Regions from separate parts of the Sphingomonas sp. FW306-05-A genome, predicted to be linked through region 1. Evidence: predicted binding sites of a transcription regulator. Region 1 holds the regulator's gene; each other region holds the start of a gene.
What was found. Region 1 encodes LexA, which represses DNA repair genes until DNA is damaged. Its sites were predicted from a motif close to GTTCCNCNCTTGTTCT; they were not measured.

Region 1 (4,179 bases):
GCACATCACGGCTGCGGTCGCCGCGACGATGATCGTCGTGACGCGGTTGCTCGCATTAATCCCGTGGCTCGCGCTGCGCTGGCGGTTGCCGTTGGTGGCGGGCGCGGCGGGGGCGCTGGTCGCGATCGGGTACACGATGCTGACCGGGGCGGAGGTGCCGACGATCCGGTCGTGCGTCGCGGCGCTGTGCGTGCTGATTGCCCTCGCGCTGGGACGGGAAGCGCTGACGCTGCGCCTGGTCGCAGCGGGCGCGCTCGTCGTGTTGTTGCTATACCCGGAATCGCTCGCCGGGCCGAGCTTCCAGCTTTCGTTCGCGGCGGTTGCGGCGATCATCGCGTGGAACGACCACCCCGGCATCCGTGCGCTGGTCGCGCCGCGCGAAGAACCGCGCCTCAACCGTGTTGCGCGCAGTATCGGTGCGCTGCTGCTGACCGGACTGGTCGTCGAGGCCGCGCTTCTGCCGATCTCGCTCTACCATTTCCAGAAGGCGGGCATCTACGGCGCGGTCGCCAATATCTGTGCGATCCCGTTGACGACGTTCGTGATCATGCCGCTGGAGGCAGCGGCGCTGTTGTTCGACACGGTCGGGTTGGGGGCACCCTTGTGGTGGGCGACGCGGATGTCGCTCGAGCTGCTGTTGTGGATTGCGCGCACGACGGCGGCGATCCCTGGTTCGGTCGCGCCGTTGCCGGCGATGCCGGGGGGCGCATTTGCCGCGATGGCGATCGGCGGGATCTGGATCGCGCTGTGGCGGACGCGATGGCGACGGCTGGGGATCGGCCCGTTCGTGATCGGTGCGGCGTGGGCGATCGCCACGCCTGCGCCGGATCTGCTGGTGACCGGGGACGGACGCCATGTGGCGATCCGGACGCGAGCGGGTGACGTTGCGCTGCTGCGCGACAGGACGGGCGACTATACCGCGGACATGCTGGCGCAGGGCGGGGGCGTTGCAGGGTTGCCAGTGTTGTGGTCGGATCAGCGGGATGCGCGATGCAGCCGGGACCTGTGCATGGCGGTGAGAACCGTCGGAACACGGCGATGGACCGTGCTGGCGACGCGGAGCGCTTATGCGGTTCCGATCGAAGATCTGGTCCGGGCCTGTGCTGCCGCGGATATCGTGATCAGCGATCGCTGGTTGCCGCGGCGCTGTCGTCCACGCTGGTTGCGGCTCGACCGGAGCTTGCTGGCGCGGACCGGCGGGGTGGCGATCACTTTACCAAGACCGAGCATTTGGTCGACGGTCGCGAGCCACCGCTCCCCCAGCATCCGAACGGTGCGCACGCCAGGAGATGCGCACCCCTGGATCACGCCTGTCGATCCTCGGCAGCGACGGGCCAAACGCTGGCACCGGTCCGATCGTCGGCAACGCGCCAGCGATCAGTCGTAGCGGCGCAGCAACCCGGCCAGCTTGCCCTGCACGCGGACCTGCGCGGGCTTGTACCGCTGCGGATCATAGGCGCGGTTGGCCGGATCGAGCCGCACCATCGCCCCTTCACGGCGGAAGAACTTGAGCGTCGCTTCGCTGTCGTCGATCAAAGCCACGACGATCTCCCCGTCGCGCGCGATTTCCTGACGCTTGATCAGCGCATAGTCGCCATCGAGGATGCCAGCCTCGACCATCGAATCCCCTGCGACCTCGAGCGCATAATGTTCGCCACCACCGAGCAATGCGGCAGGCACCGACAGCATCGACGCGCCCTCGAACGCTTCGATCGGAACACCGGCGGCGATCCGGCCGTGGAGCGGAATTTCGATCACGTCATTTGCGGGCTGCGGGACGACACGCGGGCTGGCCGGTGCGGCGTCCGGCGTCGCCTTTACCGGGGCATTGGTGCCCCGTTCGGGCATCTTGAGCACTTCGAGCGCGCGCGCGCGATTGGGCAGGCGGCGGATGAATGCGCGTTCTTCCAACGCACTGATCAGGCGGTGGACGCCCGACTTGGATTTCAGGTCGAGCGCTTCCTTCATTTCCTCGAACGAGGGCGAGACTCCCGTCTCCTCCAGCCGGTCGTTGATGAAGCAGATCAACTCATGCTGTTTGCGCGTTAGCATTCCGGGCCCTTTCGTCGGAACAGACGACGAACCTATACGGAACATAAAGATGGACGTCAAGCGATCGGCAGGATTTCCACCGAGTCGCCCGCATCGGCCGCCGGGGCGAACGGTGCGCGCACGATCATGCAGTCCGCGCGGGCGAGCGTCGCGAGCAGCGACGAATCCTGGCTGTCGGCAACATAGACGCGCCCGTCGCGGGTGACGGCGCGCATGTAATCCTGACGGCGGTCGTTGGCGCGCAGCGGCGCGCCGAGGATCGCGGGGTAGGCGGTCGGCGACGGGTCGCGCGCGCCCGACATGGCGGCGATCACGGGTTTGAGGAAGATGGCCGCGGTAACATAAGCGGACACCGGATTGCCCGGCAGGCCGAGCACGAGCATCTCGTCGATCTTGCCCGCGAGCATCGGCTTGCCCGGGCGGAGCGCGATCCGCCAGAAGTCGATCGATCCGCCCGCCGCCGCCAGCGCGGGGCGGATCAGGTCGTGATCGCCGACCGATGCGCCGCCGGTGGTGACGAGAATGTCGGCTTCGACGGTGCGGAACGCTTCGGTGATCGTGTCCAGCCGGTCGGGCAGGATGCCGAGATCTACGACGTCGACGGGCAGGTCCGCCAGCATCGCCGCGAGCATCACGCCGTTCGATTCCGGCAAGGTCCGGTCGCTCAGCGGCGCACCCGGCAGGGTGAGTTCGTCGCCGCTCGCGACGATCGCGACACGGATCCGCCGCGCGACGCTGAGCGTCCCGTAACCGCCGCTCGCCGCCAGCGCGATCCGCGCCGGGGTCAGCCGGTCGCCGGTCGCGATCAGCGTCTGGTCCTGCGCGAAGTCGATCCCGGCCCGGCGGATGTTGCCGCCGCGCACCGGACCGTCGCCTGCGAGACGGACCTCGTCCCCCTCGCGTGCGGCTTCCTCCTGGATCAGCACGGCGTCCGCCCCGGGCGGAAGGGCTGCACCGGTGAAGATGCGGACCGTCTCGCCGGCGCCGATCGGGTGGTCGAACGGGTGCCCCGCGGCGCTCTCGCCGACCAAGCGCAGGGGGCCGCCGAGATCGTCGAAGCGAACCGCATAGCCGTCCATCGCGGACAGGTCGCGCGCGGGCTGGGTCCGGCGCGCGACGACGTCCGCCGCCGCCCAGCGCCCCGCGGCGGCGCGCAGCGGGACAGTTTCAGCTGCGATTTTCGGCGCAAGGGCGTGCAGGCGCGTGAGCGCGTCGTCGACGGCGAGCAGGGCAGGGCGTTCGGTCATCGCTTGGTCTCTATCGTTACCGGTCCGGTCGCGTCGACCCCTCATGGCCAAGCTGGGGTGGTGCATCCGGGCAACAGTTGATCGCAGACCTGAGCTTATGCCCTTGTTTGGCCATGCTTTGTCATGAATCAGCAACAATCCGTCCCTAGCGCCGCCGACGGGGAAGCGCTGCCACTCTGAACGAACAGACCTAGATGCGACACCGCTGGTGTTCGCACGGATGTCGGTCGGCGGTGCTCCGGGTACGATCAAGGGGACTATTTGTGAACAAGACCGTCGTAAAGTCGCTGCTGCTGGCGGGAGCCGCAGGCACCGCCCTGTTTGCCACCGGATCCGCGTTGGCACAGACCGCGAGCGATCCCGTTGCGACCGCGACGGTGGGTGCCGCTGCAACCGAGGAAGGTCTGGGCGACATCGTCGTGACCGCCGAACGCCGCACCGAGAATTTGCAGAAGGTGCCGATCTCGGTCGGCGTTGTCGGCGGTGACGATCTGCGCGCGTTCCAGAGCGGCGGTGGTGACGTGCTCGAACTCGCCAACCGCGTGCCCGGCCTGTACGCCGAGACGACCACCGGGCGCATCTTCCCGCGCTTCTATATCCGCGGCCTCGGCAACATCGATTTCTACCTTGGCGCATCGCAGCCGGTGTCGATCATCCAGGACGACGTCGTGCTCGAGCATGTCGTGCTCAAGTCCAACCCGGTGTTCGACGTCCGCCAGGTCGAAGTGCTGCGTGGCCCGCAGGGGACGCTGTTCGGTCGCAACACGACCGCGGGCATCATCAAGTTCGACACCAACCGCCCGACCAACGACTTCCACGGCCGTGCATCGGCGTCCTACGGTAGCTACAATACCGCGACGCTCGACGCTGGCGTCGGCGG
Region 2 (4,179 bases), on a different contig from region 1:
ATAATAGCTCATGTAGGTCTCGAAGCGGGTATGGTAGGATGCGACAACGGGAATGCCGTGGTCTTCTCCGTACTTAACCGCGCTGTGGCCCAGGACGTCGGGGGCGGAGACGTGGATGAGATTGGGGGCGAACGCTTTTAGGTCGGCCCGCAATTGCGCGTTGAGTCCAAGCGACACCTTGTATTCGGCGCGTCCCGGAAATTTGAAGGACGGCGCGCTGACCAGATCGCCGGTCGGCGCGAACGCTGGGCGTCGGCTCGTTGGCGCATAGACGCGTACCTGTGCGCCTTGTTGCAGCAGATGCCCGACAAGCAGGTTCAACGCCTGATTCGCACCATCGCGCGTATAATTATAGTTGCCGCTGAACAGGGCCACGCGGAGATCGGATACGTCCATTGGCAGGGGCCATAGCGAAGCGCAGGGGGGATGACTATCTCCCTCGGTGCCCCCATTTTGTCAGGAGTCCCGCCATGGTCGATCTTTCGCGTTTTCCGATCACGCAGCGTTGGCCAGCGGCGCATCCCGACCGGCTGCAACTGTATTCGCTGCCGACCCCCAACGGCGTGAAAGTCTCGATCATGCTGGAGGAAACCGGTCTAGCTTATGAGCCGCATCTGATCGACTTTGCGAACGACGATCAGAAGTCGTCTGCGTTCGTTTCGCTCAACCCGAATGGCAAGATCCCTGCGATCATCGATCCGGACGGTCCCGGCGGCGTTCCGTTCGGATTGTTCGAATCCGGCGCGATCCTGCTGTATCTCGCCGAGAAGACGGGCAAGTTCCTGCCCGCGGATCCGGCCGAGCGGCTTCAGGCGATCCAGTGGGTGATGTTCCAGATGGGCGGCGTCGGTCCGATGTTCGGGCAGCTCGGCTTCTTCGTGAAGTTTGCGGGCAAGGATTACGAGGACAAGCGCCCACGCGACCGATACGTCGCGGAGGCAAAGCGGTTGCTCGGCGTGATGGACGCGGCGCTGGCGGGGAAACAGTGGTTCCTGGGGGACAGCTATACGATCGCCGATATTGCGATGATCGGCTGGGTTCGCGCGCTCGTCGATTTCTACGGCGCGGGCGATCTGGTCGGGTTCGACGCCTTCGGCAATGTGCGGGCCTGGCTCGATCGGGGCCTTGCCCGTCCGGCGGTCCAGCGCGGGTTGGAGATTCCCGCGCGCGGCTAGCCGAGGCTGTCGCGCGAGGGCGCATCCAGGATCGCGGCGATCTCCGTGGCAAATCCGCGGATCGTTGCGATCAGTTCGGGCATGTCGATCTTGGCGGGGCCAGGATCGATCGCACAAAGCGTTCCGAAAAACCGGCCGTCGGACAAAGTTATTGGCAGCGAAATGTAACTTTCGAAACCGTAGAGGATAGGTGTCGAATGGGTCCGCCAATAGGCGTCTCCCGACACGCTATCGATCACAACCGGTTGCCCATGTTCGCGGATCTCGTTGCAGATCGTCGTCTTCAAATCGAGTTCGTCACCCGGATCTAGCCCGAACTCGATCTGATCGAGCACATGACACGCCGTCCACGTCTGCTCTGTGACCTGTGCGACCGCGGCAAATCCCATTCCGGTAAGATCGCAGACGCGCGCAAGAATTTCGGCAACGCGCGGGTTCCCGGCCAGAGTAACGCAACCTGTAGCTTTACTCTGCATCGGAATGTTCCCCAGGCGCATCTATACCGCGTCTGGCGAGACGGGCAAGCTACACTGTGCGCAGGGGAAATTCGCTGATGCGGGGATATCAGGCGGCCGCGTGCAGCGTCGCGAACTCGGTGAATTCCGCGCGCAGCATGGGGTCGTCGATCGGCGCGACCAGTTGCTCGACGATCGCTCGCAAATCGCGCTTCTGTCCGTTGCGGTCGACCACCCGTGCGGAACGATACCCCATCGCCCATTCGCCGAACGCCCGTGTCTCGATCGTCTTGTTCGACAGTCGGACGACCGCGAAATGCCGTGGATCGTGCGAGATTCGCTCGAACACGCTCGCGACTGCTTCTTCCGGACCCTCGAGCACTTGCAGGAATCGGCGTCCACCGACGACCAGCAATCCGGTTACCCCGACGGCGGCATTGTTCCGGCGCGAGCTCCGCAGGATACCGTCCAGCGCAGCCTCGTCGAAGCCGTCGCGGGCGGTGCTGATGTAGAGGATACGCTGCATGAGGGAACTCCGTTGAACGCCCCTAGAATTGCCGCGAAAGCCGAACGTTTCGTTAATTTGATGGTCAGTACTATACTGACGCATGTTATCGCGTCTGGCCGACGCTTCCGTTCGTCGACAAGCCCTGTTCCCTTAACGTTCCAGTTGGGCTAGGCTGTCCCGATGGCAAAACCCCAGAAGCGCTACGTCTGCCAATCCTGCGGCTCGGTCTCGCATCGCTGGGCCGGACAGTGCGGCGATTGTTCCGAGTGGAACACGATGGTCGAGGATACAGCGGGCGCCAACGTCACGCCGTTCCAGGCCAAGCACAATCTGATGGGGGGCGGGCGATCAATCCAGCTGGTCGGGCTGGACGCCGAGATCACGCTCCCCGAACGGATGCAGTCGGGGATCGCGGAACTCGACCGCGCGCTGGGTGGCGGGTTCGTCGAGGGGTCGGCGACGCTGATCGGCGGCGATCCGGGGATCGGCAAGTCGACGCTGCTGCTGCAGGCCGCCGCCAAGATGGCGATGGCGGGATTGCCGGTCGCCTATGTCTCGGGCGAGGAAGCCGCGGATCAGGTCCGTTTGCGTGCGCGGCGGCTCGGGCTCGGCAGTGCGCCGGTGATGCTCGCGGCGGCGACCTCGGTGCGCGATATCCTGACGACGCTGTCGCAGGCGACCCCGCCCGCGTTGCTCGTGATCGATTCGATTCAGACGATGCATTCCGACCTGATCGAGGGCGCGCCGGGCACCGTCAGCCAGGTTCGGGCCTCGGCGCAGGAACTGATCCGCTTCGCCAAGGAACGCGGCACCGCGGTGGTGCTCGTCGGCCATGTCACCAAGGACGGCAGCATCGCGGGCCCGCGCGTGCTCGAACATATGGTCGACACGGTGCTGAGCTTCGAGGGCGAGCGCAGCCACCAATATCGCATCCTCCGCGCGATCAAGAACCGCTTCGGCGGGACCGACGAGATCGGCGTGTTCGCGATGGTCGCGGAAGGGCTGACCGAAATCGCCAACCCCTCCGCGCTGTTCCTGACGCAGCGCGAAGAGGGGGTGACGGGCACCACCGTCTTCCCCGCGCTGGAGGGCACAAGGCCGGTGCTCGTGGAAATCCAGGCGCTGGTCGTCCGGCTTGCGAGCGGCGCGACGCCGCGCCGTGCCGTCGTCGGGTGGGACAGCGGCCGGATGGCGATGATCCTCGCGGTGCTCGAGGCGCGCTGCGGCCTCAGCTTTTCGGCATGCGAGGTCTATCTCAACATCGCGGGCGGCTACAAAGTGCAGGATCCCGCGGCGGATCTTGCGGTAGCGGCGGCGCTGGTCTCGGCGCTAAGCGAACGGCCGGTCCCGGTCGATGCGGTCGCGTTTGGCGAGATCGCGCTGTCGGGCGAGATCCGTCCGGTCGCACATGCGCCGCTGCGGTTGAAAGAGGCGGGCAAGCTCGGGTTCGAGCGCGCGTTGCTCCCGTCCGCGATCACCGACGACAAGAGCGGGCTGAAGTTGACCGGGTTTCGGACGCTTGCCGACTTCGTCGGGCATATGCTGGGGAAGTAGTGGGGCACTCGCGGGTATGACTCCCCTTAGCCCCTCCCCTTCAGGGGAGGGGTTGGGGTGGGGCCGTGCCGCGCGTTCGGCCGAGGTCTCTGCGAGGCGCCCTCCACCCCCAACCCCTCCCCTGAAGGGGAGGGGCTTGCTTGTCGCACGGGCCTCGAAACAAACGGAGAGGGGGGACCACGTCGCACCCTTACGAGGGACGAGGCTGCCTCCCCGGCCGCAACGCCCTCGACTCCCCCGGCCCGCTCCGGATAGAGCAACGTCATGAACCTCACCGCGCTCGACATCATCGTCCTCATCGCCGTCGGCGGCGCGGCCATGCTTGGCGTGGCACGCGGGTTCGTCACTGAATTCCTGTCGCTGTTCGCCTGGGTCGCGATCGTCTTTGCGCTCAAGCTGTTTCACGTTCCGCTGACCCACGCGCTGACCGGCGTGGTCGGAACGACCGCGGGCGCGGCGGTGCTGGCATTCGCGCTGCTCGCGGGGG
Region 3 (4,179 bases), 120 kb from region 1:
GCTGCAGTAGAGGCGGCGGGATGAGTTCTCCACAATCCATTCTCGTCGTTGAGGACGAGCCCCTGATCGCCATGATGATCGAGGATTTCCTCGACGTCCTTGGCAAGTCGCTCGCTGGCAGCGCGGATACCGTTGGGTCCGCGCTCGAACTGGTCGACGCCGGCGGGATCGACGCTGCGATCCTCGATGTCAATCTGCGGGGCGGTGAGAAGAGCTTCCCGATCGCCGAAGCGCTGGCCGCGCGCAACATCCCGTTCGTTTTTGCGACGGGTGGATCACACGATAGCGTCGGCGACGCCTGGGCGGACCGTCCCACACTGCCCAAGCCGTTCACAATGGACGGCGTTGCCAAGGCACTGGACTCGCTCGGCTGATTGGCCGCGGTGAACCGTCTACCCTGATTGAGATCACGGAAACAAAGGCGCGAACGCGCTGAACCGTGTGACCTGCCGTTGGTTTCTGCTGCATCATCCTTGCAGAACGGAAACTGACGATGGCCAATCACGAAGACGGAATTTCACGGCGTACGATGGTTGGCGGTGCCGCCTTGGGCATGGCCGCCGCCAGCGCGGCAGCACCTGCGTTCGCCAAGCCACAGGCTCCGGGGCAGGGCGCCCCCCAGAGCGGGCTGAAGGACCCGCGCACTGCAGGGCCCAAGCCGCCGTTCCAGCGGCAAAGCCAGCCGTGGCCCGGGCTCGCCTCCAAGATGACGCCGCGGCCCGATCATGGCGAGACGAGCTACCGTGGATCCGGGCGGCTTGCTGGCCGTAAGGCGCTGATCACCGGCGGCGATTCCGGCATGGGTCGTGCGGCGGCGATTGCCTATGCGCGCGAGGGCGCTGACGTCGCGATCAACTTTCTTCCCGACGAAGAGGCGGATGCACGCGAGGTGATCGATCTGATCCGGGCGGCAGGACGCAAGGGCGTCGCGCTGCCGGGCGACCTGCGCAGTGAGGCATTCTGCAAGAAGCTGGTGGACGATGCGGTCAAGCAGCTGGGTAGCCTGGACATTCTGGTCAACAACGCGGCACGGCAACAGACCCATGCCTCGATCCTGGATATCTCCAGCGAGCAGTTCGACTGGACGATCAAGACCAACATCTACGCGCCGTTCTGGACGACCAAAGCCGCGCTTCCGCACCTTCAGCCAGGGTCAGTTATCATCGCAACGACGTCGGAGCAGGCGACCGACCCGTCGAAGGACCTGTATGACTATGCGATGACCAAGGCGGCGACGAGCAACTACGTCCGCAGCCTCGCCAAGCAGCTTGCACCCAAGGGGATCCGCGTCAACGGCGTCGCGCCCGGCCCGATCTGGACACCGCTGCAGGTCTCGGGCGGCGCGACGATGGAGAAACTCGAGATGTTCGGCGGCGATACGCCCGCCGGGCGGCCCGGCCAGCCGGGCGAACTCGCAGGCATTTATGTTCTGCTCGCGGAAAACGGATCGGGTTATACCACCGGACATGTGTACGGTGCCGCAGGTGGCAACGGCCTTCCCTGACGTGCGGGTTTTCGGCGGCATGTCATCATGCCGCCGGAACACGTCCGGCCAGACCCGAAGCGAACGCCGTTCGCCTCTTGTTCTTAGTGAACAAACATAGTACATAGCCACCATGCATTGAACGCGATGGGCGTTCGGTCTAGCGGGAGGCTTCCAATGGCGGTTTCGTTGAAAGTGATCGACAGCAAAATGGCGGCATCTACGGATAAGGCGAGCGCAGAGCGCGCCAAGGCACTCGAAGCTGCGCTGGCGCAGATCGATCGTGCATTCGGCAAGGGCTCGGCGATGAAGCTGGGCTCGAAGCAGACGATGCAGGTCGAGGTGATCTCGACCGGCTCGCTCGGGCTCGACATCGCGCTCGGCGTGGGCGGTCTGCCGCGCGGCCGCGTGATCGAGATCTACGGGCCGGAAAGCTCGGGCAAGACGACGCTTGCGTTGCACGTCATTGCCGAAGCGCAGAAGACGGGGGGCACCGCGGCGTTCGTCGATGCCGAGCATGCGCTCGACCCGGTCTATGCCAAGAAGCTTGGCGTCAACATCGACGAACTGATCGTGTCGCAGCCGGATACGGGTGAGCAGGCGCTTGAGATCGTCGATACGCTGGTGCGATCGAACGCGATCGATGTGCTCGTGGTCGACTCAGTTGCGGCGCTCGTTCCGCGCGCCGAAATCGAGGGCGAGATGGGCGACAGCCACGTCGGTCTCCAGGCGCGACTGATGTCGCAGTCGCTGCGCAAGTTGACCGGTTCGATCAGCCGTTCGCGGTGCATGGTGATCTTCATCAACCAGCTGCGCATGAAGATCGGCGTGATGTACGGTAACCCCGAGACGACGACGGGCGGCAATGCGTTGAAGTTCTACGCGTCGGTCCGGCTGGATATCCGTCGCACCGGTCAGATCAAGGATCGCGAAGAGATCGTCGGCAACGCCACGCGCGTCAAGGTCGTCAAGAACAAGGTCGCGCCGCCGTTCAAGCAGGTCGAATTCGACATCATGTACGGGCAGGGCGTGTCCAAGATCGGGGAAATTCTCGATCTTGGCGTCAAGGCCGGGCTGGTCGAGAAGTCTGGCGCCTGGTTCTCCTATGACAGTGTTCGCATCGGGCAGGGTCGCGAGAATGCGAAGACCTTCCTCAAGAACAATGTCGAGATGAGCGACCGCCTCGAAAAGGCGATCCGTTCGCGGACCGACAAGGTTGCCGAGGAAATGATGGTCGGACCCGAAGCTGACGATGACATCGAAGGCGACGACGAGATGTGAGGTTCGCTCCGGCCGCCATCCGGCGGGCGGGACAGGGAACACGGCGTGCGCATCGTGTTCCTGCAATACGGGACGGCCGATCTTGCCGTCGAACACCCTGGGAGGGCCCGCCAGCAATGGTGGGCCCTTCATGGTTTGGAATGGTAGCCAATCCCCACATTGGGTAAGCTGGTGCGACTTTCCTGCGACCTTCCACCGCTGCGGCGGGACCCGGTCGCGCTTGTACGGAGACGTTTATGTCGCTCATTGTCCATCATCTGGAAAACTCCCGCTCGCAACGGATCCTGTGGCTGCTGGAGGAGCTGGGGCTGCCGTATGAGATCGTTCGCTACGAGCGCGACAAGGCGACGATGCTCGCGCCGCCCGAACTCAAGAGGGTCCATCCGCTCGGCAAATCGCCCGTGCTGGAGGACCGCGCGGCGGGCCATGTAGTGATCGAGACCGGTGCGATCGTCGATTATATCGTCGAGCTGGCCGATGGCCGCATGGGACCTCCTGCACACCGCGAAGCCACGCTGCGCTATCGCCAGTATCTGCATTATGCCGAAGGGTCGATGATGCCGCCGCTGTTGTTGCTGCTCGTGCTCAACCGCATTCCGGTGCTCGGCAAGACCGCGGCCAAGCGCGTTCAACCGATGATCGACGTCCATCTCGATTATGTCGAAAGCGAGCTCGCCAGCCGTCCATGGTTTGCCGGCGACTCGATCAGCGCAGCCGACGTCATGATGAGCTTCCCGCTCGAAGCGGCGCGCAGCCGCGCAGGGCTGGACGAGTCGCGGCCCGCGACGATCGCATGGCTCGACAAGATCCACGCGCGTCCGGCCTATCAGGCGGCGCTCGCCAAGGGCGGACCTTACGCTTACGCCTGAAAACGCTCCGCCTTCCCTGCGCGAACGCGGGGAAGGCGGACCGGATGTCAGCGGATTGGCGAGTTCGGGTCGAGCCGCATGTCGAGATACTTGTCCACCGACCCCATCAGTTGCGGCATTTCATGTTCGAAGAAATGGTTCGCCTTGGGGATCGTGTCGTGATTGATCGTGATGTGCTTCTGCGTGCGCAGCTTGTCGACGAGCTTCTGCGTCGCCGCCGGGGTTGCGACCTCGTCGGCCTCGCCCTGGATGATGATCCCGCTCGCCGGGCAGGGTGCCAGGAAGGTGAAGTCATACATGTTGGCAGGCGGCGCGACCGAGATGAAGCCGCGGATCTCCGGACGGCGCATCAGCAACTGCATGCCGATCCATGCGCCGAAGCTGACGCCTGCGATCCACGTGGTCTGCGCTTCCGGGTGAAAGCTCTGGACCCAGTCGAGCGCGCTCGCCGCGTCGGACAGTTCGCCGACGCCGTTGTCAAACGTACCCTGGCTCTTGCCAACGCCGCGAAAATTGAAGCGCAGGGTCGCAAACCCACGGCGCTGG

Region 2: the regulator LexA is predicted to act here: its motif matches at 2,283-2,298, upstream of radA (DNA repair protein RadA).
Region 3: the regulator LexA is predicted to act here: its motif matches at 1,573-1,588, upstream of recA (recombinase RecA).

Annotation. Positions count from the first base shown of each region.
Region 1 covers NZ_JBYSXN010000001.1:1,001,327-1,005,505, forward strand. Annotated here, with positions in the region: gene AC3WJR_RS04660 (ComEC/Rec2 family competence protein) at 1-1,387, shown strand, start outside; gene lexA (transcriptional repressor LexA) at 1,378-2,052, opposite strand; gene AC3WJR_RS04670 (molybdopterin molybdotransferase MoeA) at 2,109-3,299, opposite strand; gene AC3WJR_RS04675 (TonB-dependent receptor) at 3,494-4,179, shown strand, end outside.
Region 2 covers NZ_JBYSXN010000002.1:107,681-111,859, reverse strand. Annotated here, with positions in the region: gene AC3WJR_RS09405 (glycosyltransferase family 4 protein) at 1-396, opposite strand, end outside; gene AC3WJR_RS09400 (glutathione S-transferase C-terminal domain-containing protein) at 471-1,175, shown strand; gene AC3WJR_RS09395 (GAF domain-containing protein) at 1,172-1,651, opposite strand; gene AC3WJR_RS09390 (BLUF domain-containing protein) at 1,740-2,156, opposite strand; gene radA (DNA repair protein RadA) at 2,319-3,692, shown strand; gene AC3WJR_RS09380 (CvpA family protein) at 3,957-4,179, shown strand, end outside.
Region 3 covers NZ_JBYSXN010000001.1:882,263-886,441, forward strand. Annotated here, with positions in the region: gene AC3WJR_RS04100 (response regulator) at 21-374, shown strand; gene AC3WJR_RS04105 (SDR family oxidoreductase) at 494-1,504, shown strand; gene recA (recombinase RecA) at 1,661-2,764, shown strand; gene AC3WJR_RS04115 (glutathione S-transferase family protein) at 3,001-3,633, shown strand; gene AC3WJR_RS04120 (alpha/beta hydrolase) at 3,681-4,179, opposite strand, start outside.